One region of the Exiguobacterium sp. JMULE1 genome, then DNA from elsewhere that is predicted to be linked to it. Evidence: riboswitches for the same ligand, from Rfam matches in the RefSeq annotation. Region 1 holds a riboswitch; each other region holds the start of a gene.
The links. Region 1 has a riboswitch for S-adenosylmethionine ahead of msrA (peptide-methionine (S)-S-oxide reductase MsrA). Riboswitches for the same ligand answer to the same signal wherever they lie in the genome.
Positions count from the first base shown of each region.

Region 2: it holds a riboswitch for S-adenosylmethionine, as region 1 does, so the genes downstream of both, EXW93_RS15015 (Na+/H+ antiporter NhaC family protein) here and msrA (peptide-methionine (S)-S-oxide reductase MsrA) in region 1, are expected to answer to the same signal.
Region 3: it holds a riboswitch for S-adenosylmethionine, as region 1 does, so the genes downstream of both, EXW93_RS14460 (alpha/beta hydrolase) here and msrA (peptide-methionine (S)-S-oxide reductase MsrA) in region 1, are expected to answer to the same signal.

Region 1 is NZ_SGWC01000002.1:336,324-340,095, forward strand. Features, by position in the region: gene EXW93_RS01975 (MFS transporter) at 1-1,139, opposite strand, end outside; gene EXW93_RS01980 (winged helix-turn-helix domain-containing protein) at 1,154-1,753, opposite strand; gene msrA (peptide-methionine (S)-S-oxide reductase MsrA) at 1,985-2,515, opposite strand; SAM riboswitch class I at 2,611-2,714, opposite strand; gene EXW93_RS01990 (M20 metallopeptidase family protein) at 2,777-3,772, opposite strand, start outside.
Region 2 is NZ_SGWC01000002.1:2,846,110-2,849,881, forward strand. Features, by position in the region: gene EXW93_RS15005 (alpha/beta hydrolase) at 1-945, opposite strand, end outside; gene EXW93_RS15010 (metal ABC transporter solute-binding protein, Zn/Mn family) at 1,116-2,129, shown strand; SAM riboswitch class I at 2,199-2,303, shown strand; gene EXW93_RS15015 (Na+/H+ antiporter NhaC family protein) at 2,384-3,694, shown strand; gene EXW93_RS15020 (hypothetical protein) at 3,736-3,772, opposite strand, start outside.
Region 3 is NZ_SGWC01000002.1:2,759,306-2,763,077, forward strand. Features, by position in the region: gene EXW93_RS14455 (methionine ABC transporter ATP-binding protein) at 1-949, opposite strand, end outside; SAM riboswitch class I at 1,036-1,139, opposite strand; SAM riboswitch class I at 1,389-1,490, shown strand; gene EXW93_RS14460 (alpha/beta hydrolase) at 1,558-2,316, shown strand; gene EXW93_RS14465 (thymidine kinase) at 2,398-3,012, opposite strand; gene EXW93_RS14470 (DedA family protein) at 3,196-3,772, shown strand, end outside.

The DNA.
Region 1 (3,772 bases):
GTGATTGAAACATGAAACGACAGTAGAAAAGAGAGAAGCGCATAAGATAATGGAACGAGACCGTTTGACGCGGCATTCACGACACTCATGACACGTCCCATCGTCTGTTCCGCACACTGAGACTGGATGAACGTAATGAAGCGAATATTGATGATGGAAGAAAGGACACCAAGTGACAACAGGATGATCAGGTACAACGAAATCTGCTGGACTTGACTAAGCAGGAAGAAAAGCAAACCTAAGGCGCCAATCAATCGGACCGATGAGGTAAGCCCGTTTTCTTTCTTCTGCGTTAAACCACTCCAGAGCGCCCCTCCGAGCATTCCCATTTGATAAGCCCCTTGCATATAACTTAAATCCATCGCATCTCCTTGGAGCACATCATGAACGAGTAAGGGGATTCCGAGTAAGAGTGGTCCAAAGAAAAAGAAATTGACACAGATGACAAGAAAAAGTGTCTGCTTGAGTTGCTGAAGGTGAAAGACGTAATGTAGCCCTTCTTTTAGTTCAAAGAGAGCTGAATGCTGAAGCGATCGCTTGATCTTAGATTCACGAATACCATACGTGAAGAGAAGCGTCAGACAGAGTGTGCCGAAAATCACGAGAAAGACGTGCGAGTAAGAAGAATGGCTGAGGATGACTCCACCAAGAATCGGACCTGAAAAGAGGGCGATTTGATTAGATGTTTGAATCAGTGAATTGGCTTTAGTGAGTTGTTCTTTCGGAACGAGTGTAGGCAGTAAGGAAGCATTCGCCGGCGAAAAGAATGCATCCACACTACCGAATAGCAAGGCGAATACTAAAATCGTCAGCAATGTAAGCTGATCGGTATGAAGTAATGCGAGAAGACAGAGAATGAAACTGATCCGTAAAGCGCTCGAGATGCGCATGATCGTCGAACGTTTATAGCGATCGGATAGGACGCCACCGAATAACATGAGAAAAATACGGGGTAACAAGGTGGCCATGAGGATGAATCCGAGATATGACGCCTGGTTTAGCGTATGGATGACATACCATTGTTCAACAAACAGATAGGTTGATAGGGAGAGGGCAGAGCACATACCGGACCCCCATAAAAATAAAAAAGATGGATTTTTAAACAGCGATTGTTGCGTATCCATTTCAACAGGCAGCATATGGCACCTCCGGTTTAGACGTCGTCATTCTCAAATAGTGGTTCATCAATTGCAAAGGCAGTCGTCATGATATAGAAGTGTTTTTTATCTTCTTCGTCTAGTGAAGGGGACTGTGTGAACTCGTCCAATAGAGCACGATATTTGGTAGAAAATTGCCGAAAATTGGCTTCAGACATCGTCAGTTCCTTTTGAAGCGATAAGCTCATCCAGTCTTCAACGTTTGAAGACACAGGAGAAAAAGCAGTAGTTGGAGCGGTGAGGACGCGTGTCTTTGCTCGGTCCAATACTTCGAGATACGACTGCCGGGTCGCTTCATTCGTCTCGACGAAGTTCAGTAGATGATCGGCAGGAATGTAGCCTCGAGCAATCGCTTGATAGTATTTCAATAGATTGCCGCCCTGTTCTTCCGTCCGGACGAGGCGAATCAAGTCATGCTTTTCAAGTTCTCGTACATGATAGAGGATCTTTGCGCGGGATAACGTCAGCAAGTGGGCTAACTGATGTACCGTATGTGGTTTTTCGACGAGAAACATGAGGATTTTTGTTCGTAACGGATCACTGATCACTTTTAACTGTTCATAGCTCTCTAATATGTGAATCGCTTTTTGTTCCATGCAATAATCTCCTTTTTAACCGGTTAATTTTTATTAACCGTAAAACAAAAGACTTCATTTGTAAACGATTACAAATTTATGTGAGGGTGTTGGTAAAGAAGACATCATTTGTTTACATACAAAAAGACTGACTCCAGTGACATCTCGGTCATCCTCCACTTTCTACTGGAAAGTAGGGGAAGAACGAGATGTTTGAAATCAGTCTCAGCTACTGTATGTGGTTCGAGGTGATTAGACCGTCGTCGTATCTTTCCATTCCTGCTCGATGAAAGCATCGCGACCAGAAGCAGCACGATCTTTTTTATAGTGTTCTGGATTTTTCTTATGGAAGTCTTGATGGTACTCTTCCGCCGGATAAAATTCAGAAGCGGCATCGATCCGCGTTACGATTGGTTGTTTGAAACGATTGCTTGCAGCAAGGGCGTCACGGGAAGCGATTGCTGCTTCATGCTGCGCATCCGTATGATAGAAAATCGCTGGTGCGTACTGCGTGCCACGATCTTGGAATTGACCTTCTGCATCCGTCGGATCCGTTTGTGGCCAGTAGAGTTCGAGCAGACGCTCGTACGGGAATAGGCTCGGATCAAACGTGATTTGGACGACTTCGAGATGTCCCGTCGTTCCTGTTTTGACTTGCTCATACGTCGGATTGTCGACGTGACCGCCCATGTAACCTGATACGATTCCCTCGATTCCTGGTAATTCTTCAAATGGTGTCACCATGCACCAAAAACATCCACCTGCAAATGTTGCTTTTTCCATCCGTCTCTTCCTCTCCGTGGGAAATTCCCATTGTATGTCTGACAGCGAGAAAAACGAAAACGACTCCTTCGCTTGGTTGCAAAAGGAGTCGCCGCTTTTTATCAACCAAAGCTTTCGCTTTGCTGGTCGTAGCACCTTGCTATGCGCAGGTTGCTGGGACGTCATCGATCCAGATCTCTCGGTCCACTCTTGATAAGGGTATATGAAGTTGATGTCATTCGTTATCATTGTTGTGATGATACCATTCACACAGAAATAAAGTCAATCCTTAGGTTTCAAGGCACGTAAAACCGTCGCTCCGAGTGTCTTCGCACCAATCAACAACGCCTGTTCGTTGATTTCGTACTGCGGATGATGCTGTGGATAGTTGACGCGACCGTCCGTATATCCGGAGCCAGTAAAGAAATAACTTCCCGGGACATGTGTTAGATAATGCGCGAAGTCATCCGCAGCCATCATTGGTGTGAGTGCCCGGACGGATGTTTCCGGTAAGAAAGAAGCGGCTTCCTGAACAAGTTTTGTCTCGTCCGGATGATTCCAGAGCGCCGGGTAACCAGTCGTGAAGTCGATTGAATAGGTGGCACCAATACCGGCACATGTCGTTTTGGCGACAAGATCGACTTCTTGCCGGAGCTGATGCCGCAATGTCTCATTGAACGTCCGAATTTCACCGACGATGCGTGCTTCACCCGTGACGATGTTCGGTGCCGTTCCCGCATGGAAGGATCCGATTGCGAGAACAGCCGGCTCGAACGGATCGACCCGTCGACTGACGAGATGCTGTAAGTTACAGACGAGCTGCGCTCCAGCGACGAGCGCATCTTTTGTTTTGTGCGGTGCTTGCGCATGTCCACCTTGACCATGAACGATGATTTCGAATTCGTCGATTGCACATAATGTATGTCCTTCCCGAAACCCAATCGTACCGACTGGTAAATCATTTTCGAGATGTGTCGCAAAAATCGCATCGACATCTTCGAGGACGCCGGCTTCGATCATTTGGATGGCTCCGCCAGGAAAGACCTCTTCTCCATGCTGATGGATGATTCGAATCGTTCCTTGCAATTGATCGCGTAACGGATAGAGTGTAGCAGCAAGGGCCATCACCATCGCCGTGTGACCATCATGCCCGCAAGCATGCATGACACCGGGATGGATCGACCGGAAGGCAAGCGTCGTCTCTTCTTGAAGTGGTAAAGCATCGAAATCTGCACGGACCGCAATCGTCGGACCAGGCTGTTTGCCTTCGATCGTCGC
Region 2 (3,772 bases), 2.5 Mb from region 1:
TCGAGGTGGCAACAGTAGTACCTGACAGGTGAAATGTTCAATTCGTTCAAGCAATCGTTCGATCTTTAACGGATTTTCCGTCTGAGCGAAACTAGCAAGTGAGTGCGTACCATTCGGAAAGGAAAACAAACGAACATCGGCTCCGACATCCGCTCCCTTCTCAACGAAATGCAAGGCTTGAGAAAACGGAACAATCGGATCTTTTTTACCGTGCAAGAGCATGATTGGCGGAGCATCCGACGATAAATGTGTGACGGGTGAGACGTGCGTCATCAGCTTGCGCCATTCTTCTCGTCCCCCCTTGTAGAACTTAATATGGGCAATCCAAGTCTGAATGAAATTAAACAGCAAAAAGTTCGTCGGTGGATATAAAGCGATCACACCACTGATCAATGGCATGTGCCGCTCATCGCGCTCACCAACGAAAGCAGATGGGGCAAGTGCCGTCGTCAGCATGAGTGCGGCTCCGGCTGAATCTCCCCATACCATCATCCGTCCTCTTAGAATTCGAAGACCCTCTGCTTCCTTATTCAAAAAACATAACGCATCCCGTACATCTTCGAGGTTATCCGGAAAATAACTGCCCTCTTCGAACAAACGATACTCAATACTACAGACGGCAACTCCGAGTTCAAGTAGTCGATCAACGATTGGACTAAAGCAGAACATGTCATCGCGCTCTCCACGAACGAATGCACCACCGTGTGCATAGATGGCAACTGGAAACGGTCCTTCTCCTGGTGGATAATAGAGATCGAGTTGTAAGATGCGGTCTCCCACCTGTTTGTAGGTGAGCGTCCGCGGTGCAAGTTGTTTTTCTGTGAGTGGCAAGGCGGGTTCGGTCCATCGAAGTAGTGCACCATAATTGTTCCAGATACTCGCTCCCGCTGCTGCCGTCGTCAATAATGCAGCTCCCCCCATTAGCCATGCAGTTTCACGTTTCACTTGATCACCTCCAAAAAGACGTGCCAGTTTCTTCACTTTATTATCCTTTTACCCCGTTTTAAAAGATGTCGAACGTCTCGGTATTCCTACTTGACGCTTCACCAGCGTTCCGCTATAGTGAGAAAGTCCAAATCGGAATTGTTACGTTTTAATAATGGAGGTATCATATAATGAAAAAAATTATTCCTGCTTTAACAATCGCCTTCGCGAGTGCAAGTGTCCTCGCCGCTTGCGGTTCGAATACCGATTCATCGACTTCAGATAAAACCCAGACAGAAGTCTATGCATCGACGTTCGCAACAGCTGCTATTGCCCGCGAAATCGGTGGTGATCAAGTCGACGTCAAGATGATCGTCCCACCTGGAGCAGATCCTCACTCTTACGAGCCGACGTCAAAACAACTCACTGAAATTGCTAAGGGTGACTTGTTCCTCTTAACGGGCACGACGCTCGAGCCGTATTCGAAAAAAATCCAAGAGAGCTTAAAAGGCACGGACGTCCGCTTCATTGAGACGAGTAAAGACGTCAACTTGCTAGAATCGGATGCTACGCTTCATGCACATGAAGAAGAGGGGCATACAGAAGACGAACATGCTCACGAAGAAGAAGGGCACGATGATCACGCAACGGACGAACATGCGCATGAAGAAGAGGGTCATGACCACGGAAAATACGATCCACACGTCTGGCTCGACCCTGTCAACGCAAAAGCAATGGCACACTCGATTACAACTGCTTTATCAAAAGAAGTACCAAAAGACAAAGCAACATTCGAGAAAAACTTAAAAGCGTTCGATCAGCAAGCTGATGAATTGGACGAACAATTTAAACAAGCCGTCGCTGATGGATCAAAAAAAGAACTTCTCGTTACGCATGCCGCTTATGGTTACCTCGCAGAACGATATGGTTTCACACAACTGCCGATCGCGGGAATTTCTCCTTCCGATGAACCGTCACAAAAGCAACTGGCCACTTTAGTGAAAGAAGCACGGATGCATGATTTGAAATACGTCGCGTTCGAAGAGACGGTCTCACCGAAGGTCGCACGTGTCATCCAAAAAGAAATCGGAGCTGAATCCGTGACGATTCATAATCTAGAGTCGGTCACGAAAGCGCAACAAAACAGCTCGTACTTCAAGTTGATGGAAGAAAACGTCCAAACATTAAAACAAGCACTTCAGTAAAGTACAGTTGACACGCGTTACTCAATGCGGTACGGTAAGAAACGTGTTTTACAACAATTGAATGACTTCTTTTTATCGCGAGAAACGGAGGGACTGGCCCAATGATGTTTCGGCAGCGGACGATTTGATTCGTACTGTGCCAAATCCAGCAAGCGAAAGCTTGAGAGATAAGAAGAGCGTCTTTTTTCATAAAGACCTCCTTCTTTCTTGCGAAGGGGTCTTTTTTTGTACCTTTGAGAAACGAGGTGTCAACAATGAATGAAACGATCACGCCTAACAAATGGGCACTGCTTCCCCTCGTCGTATTCCTGGTCCTCTTCATCGGAGCCGGGATCTTCTATGACGACTTTTACAAATTTCCGATCCTTATCGCCGCATTGATTGCTTTAATCTTTGCTGCAATCACAACGAAAGGATCCATCAATCAAACGGTCGAACGAATCGCAACCGGTGCCGGAAATCCCGATATCATGATCATGGTCTTCATCTTCTTATTAGCCGGTACGTTTTCTGGAACGGCAGAAGCAATCGGTGCCATCGATGCGACCGTCAATGCTGCTTTGACGTTCCTACCTCCGTCACTCCTGATGAGCGGTCTGTTCGTCATCGCTGCCTTCATCTCGATGGCGATGGGGACATCTACCGGAACGATTGCCGCGCTCGCGCCGATCGCTTTCGGTATTCATGAAGCAACAGGCATCAACGTCGCGATCGCAGCAGCATCAGTCGTTGGGGGTTCGATGTTCGGCGATAACTTGTCGTTCATCTCAGATACGACGATCGCTGCCGTTCGAACGCAAAAAACGAACATGCGTGATAAGTTCCGAACGAACTTCATGATCGTTCTCCCGGCTGCCATCTTGACGGTCATCTTACTCGCATTCGTTTCTGGTTCTGGCGATGCGGTAACGGCTAAAGCATTCGAGTTCTACAAATTGATTCCATATCTCGCCGTCATCGTCCTTGCACTATTTGGTGTTAATGTCATCCTCGTTCTCGTCGGTGGTACATTGCTCACTGGCATCATCGGTATGATTGACAATAGCTTCGGTTTAAGTGGGTTCGTCCTTTCGATGTCAAAAGGAATGATGGGCATGGCAGAGATTTCAATCTTGACGCTCCTCATGGGTGGTCTCGTCAGTTTGATTACGTTCAACGGTGGAATTGCTTACTTGAAAGAGACGCTGACGCGCAAGATTTCACAGCGTCGCGGTGCCGAATTCAGTATGGCGGCACTCGTTAGTGCGACGAACCTCGCAACGGCGAACAATACGATCTCGATTCTTGTCGCTGGACCACTGGCAGCTGAAATCGCCGATACGTATGAAATCGATCGCAAGAAATCAGCGAGTATCCTTGATATCTTCTCTTGTGGTATTCAAGGCATCATTCCGTATGGGGCACAACTATTGATTGCAGCAGAATTGACGAAGACGGCTTCTCCTGAACTGATTCCGTATCTGTTCTATCCGTTCCTCCTCTTCGTTTGTGGATCAATCGCCATCTTCTTCGGATTGCCACGCATGAAGAAGACAGCTGCGAAGCAAGAAAAAATTTCTTCCTAATCATAAAAACAGGTCCGATCGCTATGATCAGACCTGTTTTGTTATTTTTTCTGCTTTGCTTGTCTTTCTAAGATCAAA
Region 3 (3,772 bases), 2.4 Mb from region 1:
TCTCACCGATCAGTTCAACGAGTAATGTGCCGAACGGCGTCTCCTGCAACTCCGTGATGCTACCGTGCAGGATATTGACATCGACGTCGAAGCGTTTTGCGACTTGCGACAAGAGTGGTTGTCCGGTGTGATGTCCAAGGAAGTGAATCTTATAGATTGGATGCGCATTTCGCGACTCGATCAACTGACGAATCGACGCTGGAATCTCGTCATGCATGACGGACCGTACAAAGTTCCGTGCCGTCTCGGTCTGCGGATTTGAAAAGACATCAAAGACCGTTCCTGACTCGATTAGCTTCCCAGCTTCGATGACGGCTACACGATCGCAAATCTCCCGGATGACGCCCATCTCGTGGGTAATCAAAAGAATCGTGATCCCGTACTCTGCATTGATCCGTTTTAATAACTGAAGAATATGATGTGTCGTCTGGGGATCAAGTGCTGACGTCGCTTCGTCACATAAAAGGACGGAAGGTTGCGTCGCGAGTGCCCGGGCGATACCAACGCGCTGTTTCTGCCCACCCGACAATTGATCTGGATAATGATCCGCCTTGTCCGCGAGATCGACGAATTCGAGCAACTCCGTCACCCGACGGCGAATCTCATCTTTCTTGACGCCTGCGAGAACGAGTGGTTTTGCAACGTTCGTAAAGACCGTGTTCGCATTCAATAGATTGAAGTGCTGAAAGATCATTCCAATCCGTTGTTTTGCTTGGCGTAATTTTTTCGGAGACAGTTGCGTTAAATCTTCCCCATCGACCGTCACCGTTCCTGACGTCGGTCGTTCTAACAGATTGACACAGCGGAGCAGTGAACTTTTCCCGGCACCGCTAAAGCCGATGACACCAAAGATTTCGCCTTTCTCGATCGTCAGGTCGACACCGTCTAGCGCTGCAATCGTCTGATCTTTCGTGACGTACGTTTTTTTGACTTGATGAAATGCAATCATTCCGTTTTCCCCCTTCATTCAACAAAAAAGGTCCCTTCTTGAGAAACAAGAAGAGACCTGGATCCGCACAGTGGCAGAATCCACTCCACTCATCTCTCAGACATCTGTCTGATGGAATTGGCACAGTGCTCATAATGAGTCTGTTGCCGAGGTTTCGTAGGGCCAGTCCCTCCACCTCTCTGGATAAGTATTGCGGTATGAAATTCGTATGTGTGTTGTTGCGTTGTTGCTTATGTCGTAAAACTAATTTTTACATTACGGGTCGAAACTTTAAAAGTCAACCAACTTTGCAAAAATAATCCATTTGGCGCATATCGATGGATTTACAAGTTATGAATTAGCTTAATGAACGGATCACGATTCGTCAAGAAAGATTTGACAAGTCATTTTTGGTCGTGCTACCATCGTTTCAATGATTATTCCGACAATTCCAATATGATATTTATCAAGAGTGAACGAGAGACCTGGCTCTATGACTTCACGGCAACCTGCAATTTGTAAGGTGCTCCGACCAGCAAAGCGCGGCTTTGGATGATACGGTGAAAAACTCGTGGGCGTCCAAGCAGTGACGTCGACGAGTTTTTTTCATGAATGGAGGAAAAATAGTAATGATGAACTATCCTGTATTGACTGGTGCTGAAGCGTTTTATTTTCAAGGTGGATCGATCGGCATTCTAATCTGTCATGGTTTTAACGCCACTCCGCAAAGTGTCCGGGACGTCGGTGAGGCATTCGCTGCTGAAGGTTTTACCGTCTATGCCCCGCGCTTACGTGGACATGGAACGAACGTCCGCGAGTTCGAACAATCGACTGCTCGATGTTGGAAGCAAAGCCTGCAAGACGGCTATGAACGTTTACAAGAAACATGCGATCAAGTCTTCGTCATCGGTCAATCGATGGGTGCGACGCTTGCGCTGTCGCTCGCCGCTGACGGGATTCCGTTTGCCGGCATCATTACGATCAATGCCGCACTCTCCGTTCCATCCTATGAATCACTTTCGTTCGAGGACGGTCCAGAGTATTTACCGGAAGGCGCACCGGACATTAAGCGAGCAGCCTTTGAAATCATCTATGATCTTGTTCCGAGCCGTTGTGCGTTCGAACTTGTTCGCCTAATGGATGAAACAAAAGGACGCCTTGGATCGATCCTTCTACCGACATTGATTCTTTACTCAGCGACCGATCACGTCGTTCCACCTTCGAGCTCGGATTATCTGCACCAGCACATCGGAACAAATGATAAACGAAGCTACTGTTTACTGAACTCGTATCACGTTGCGACACTCGATCATGATCAGGATTTGATTGTTCGTGAGACGATTCGCTTTATCGAACAATCGTGTCAGTTTTCGCAAGAAACAGGCTGAATCAAAAAAACAGCTATTCGTTTCCATATGGAAGCAAATAGCTGCTACATCAAAGGACGACCATCATCGGTACGTCTTTTTTTAATTTTCTTGGTGCTGCACCGATTGGAGCGGCTTCGGTTTTCCAGGTACCTCATGGCAATGACGGCAACGTGGCTCATACGATTCCGACGCTCCGACTAGGATGATCGGATCATCATAGTTGGCTGGTTTCCCATCAATCAAACGTTGTGTCCGGGAAGCCGGATCCCCACACGAAAGACAGATGGCTTGTAGTTTCGTCACGAATTCTGCGCGCGCCAGTAATTCAGGCATTTTCCCAAATGGCTCTGCCCGGAAATCTTGATCAAGGCCTGCACAAATGACGCGTTTTCCGTCTTGTGCGAGTGCTTCGATGACTTGTACGATCTCATCATCAAAGAATTGAACTTCATCGATCCCGACGATTTGTGTTTCTTCTGCTACTGCCGCATAAAGATCACGACTCGTCGCCATCGGAATCGCTACGACAGAGTTGCCAACGTGAGAGACAACATGCTCTTCATGGTACCGGTCGTCGATTGCCGGCTTGAATACTTGCACGGGCAGTTTGCCGTACTGCGCCCGTCTGACACGACGAATCAACTCTTCCGATTTCCCGGAAAACATACTGCCACAAATTACTTCGATCCAGCCGTACTGATTTATTACATGCATCATCGTCCGACACCGTCCTCTAAAAATAGTCACTTTAACGAGTATAGCCCGAAACGGTATCGAGAAAAAGGGTTGACTTCCGGAAATCAAAATTCATTTTTTCTTTCCCTAGAATTTTTGTCCTTTCATTCCAACTGCCCCCTATTTCCTGTACACTGAAGAAGAAGATTCTCACGAAAGAAGGTGTCCCCGATTCATCATCTCTTACATGACATCCTGCACCAATATGGTGCCCTTGGTCTCTCCGTCCTTCTCGCAGGTGGTATCGTGGGATTGCCGGTTCCTGATGAGACCCTGCTCGTTTTGTCCGGATTTTGGATGCATCAAGGCAATCTACCACTCGTCGGTACGATTCTCGCCGCTTACGCCGGCAGTTGCATCGGGATGACGATCAGCTATTTACTCGGATTAAAACTCGGTATGCCACTACTACACCGCGTTGGACCGAAAATGCGTATCTCAGAAAAACATATTCTTTCCGCTGAAGCCGGTTTTCGTCGTTACGGAAAATCGGTCTTGATCATCGGTTACTACATACCTGGTCTCCGCCAACTCTCTGCCTTTTTTGCAGGCGTCTCAAAAATGCCGTTTCGCGTTTTTGCGAGTTATGCGTATACAGGTGCCTTGATTTGGATCAGCGTGTTCTTAGGTGCCGGTTACTTCGTCGGCCGCCATCTCTCGTTCCATAAAGTCATGGACTATGTCTTGGCACATCCGGAAGTCATGCCCTATTTAATCGGGATTGCTGGCGGAATCGCCT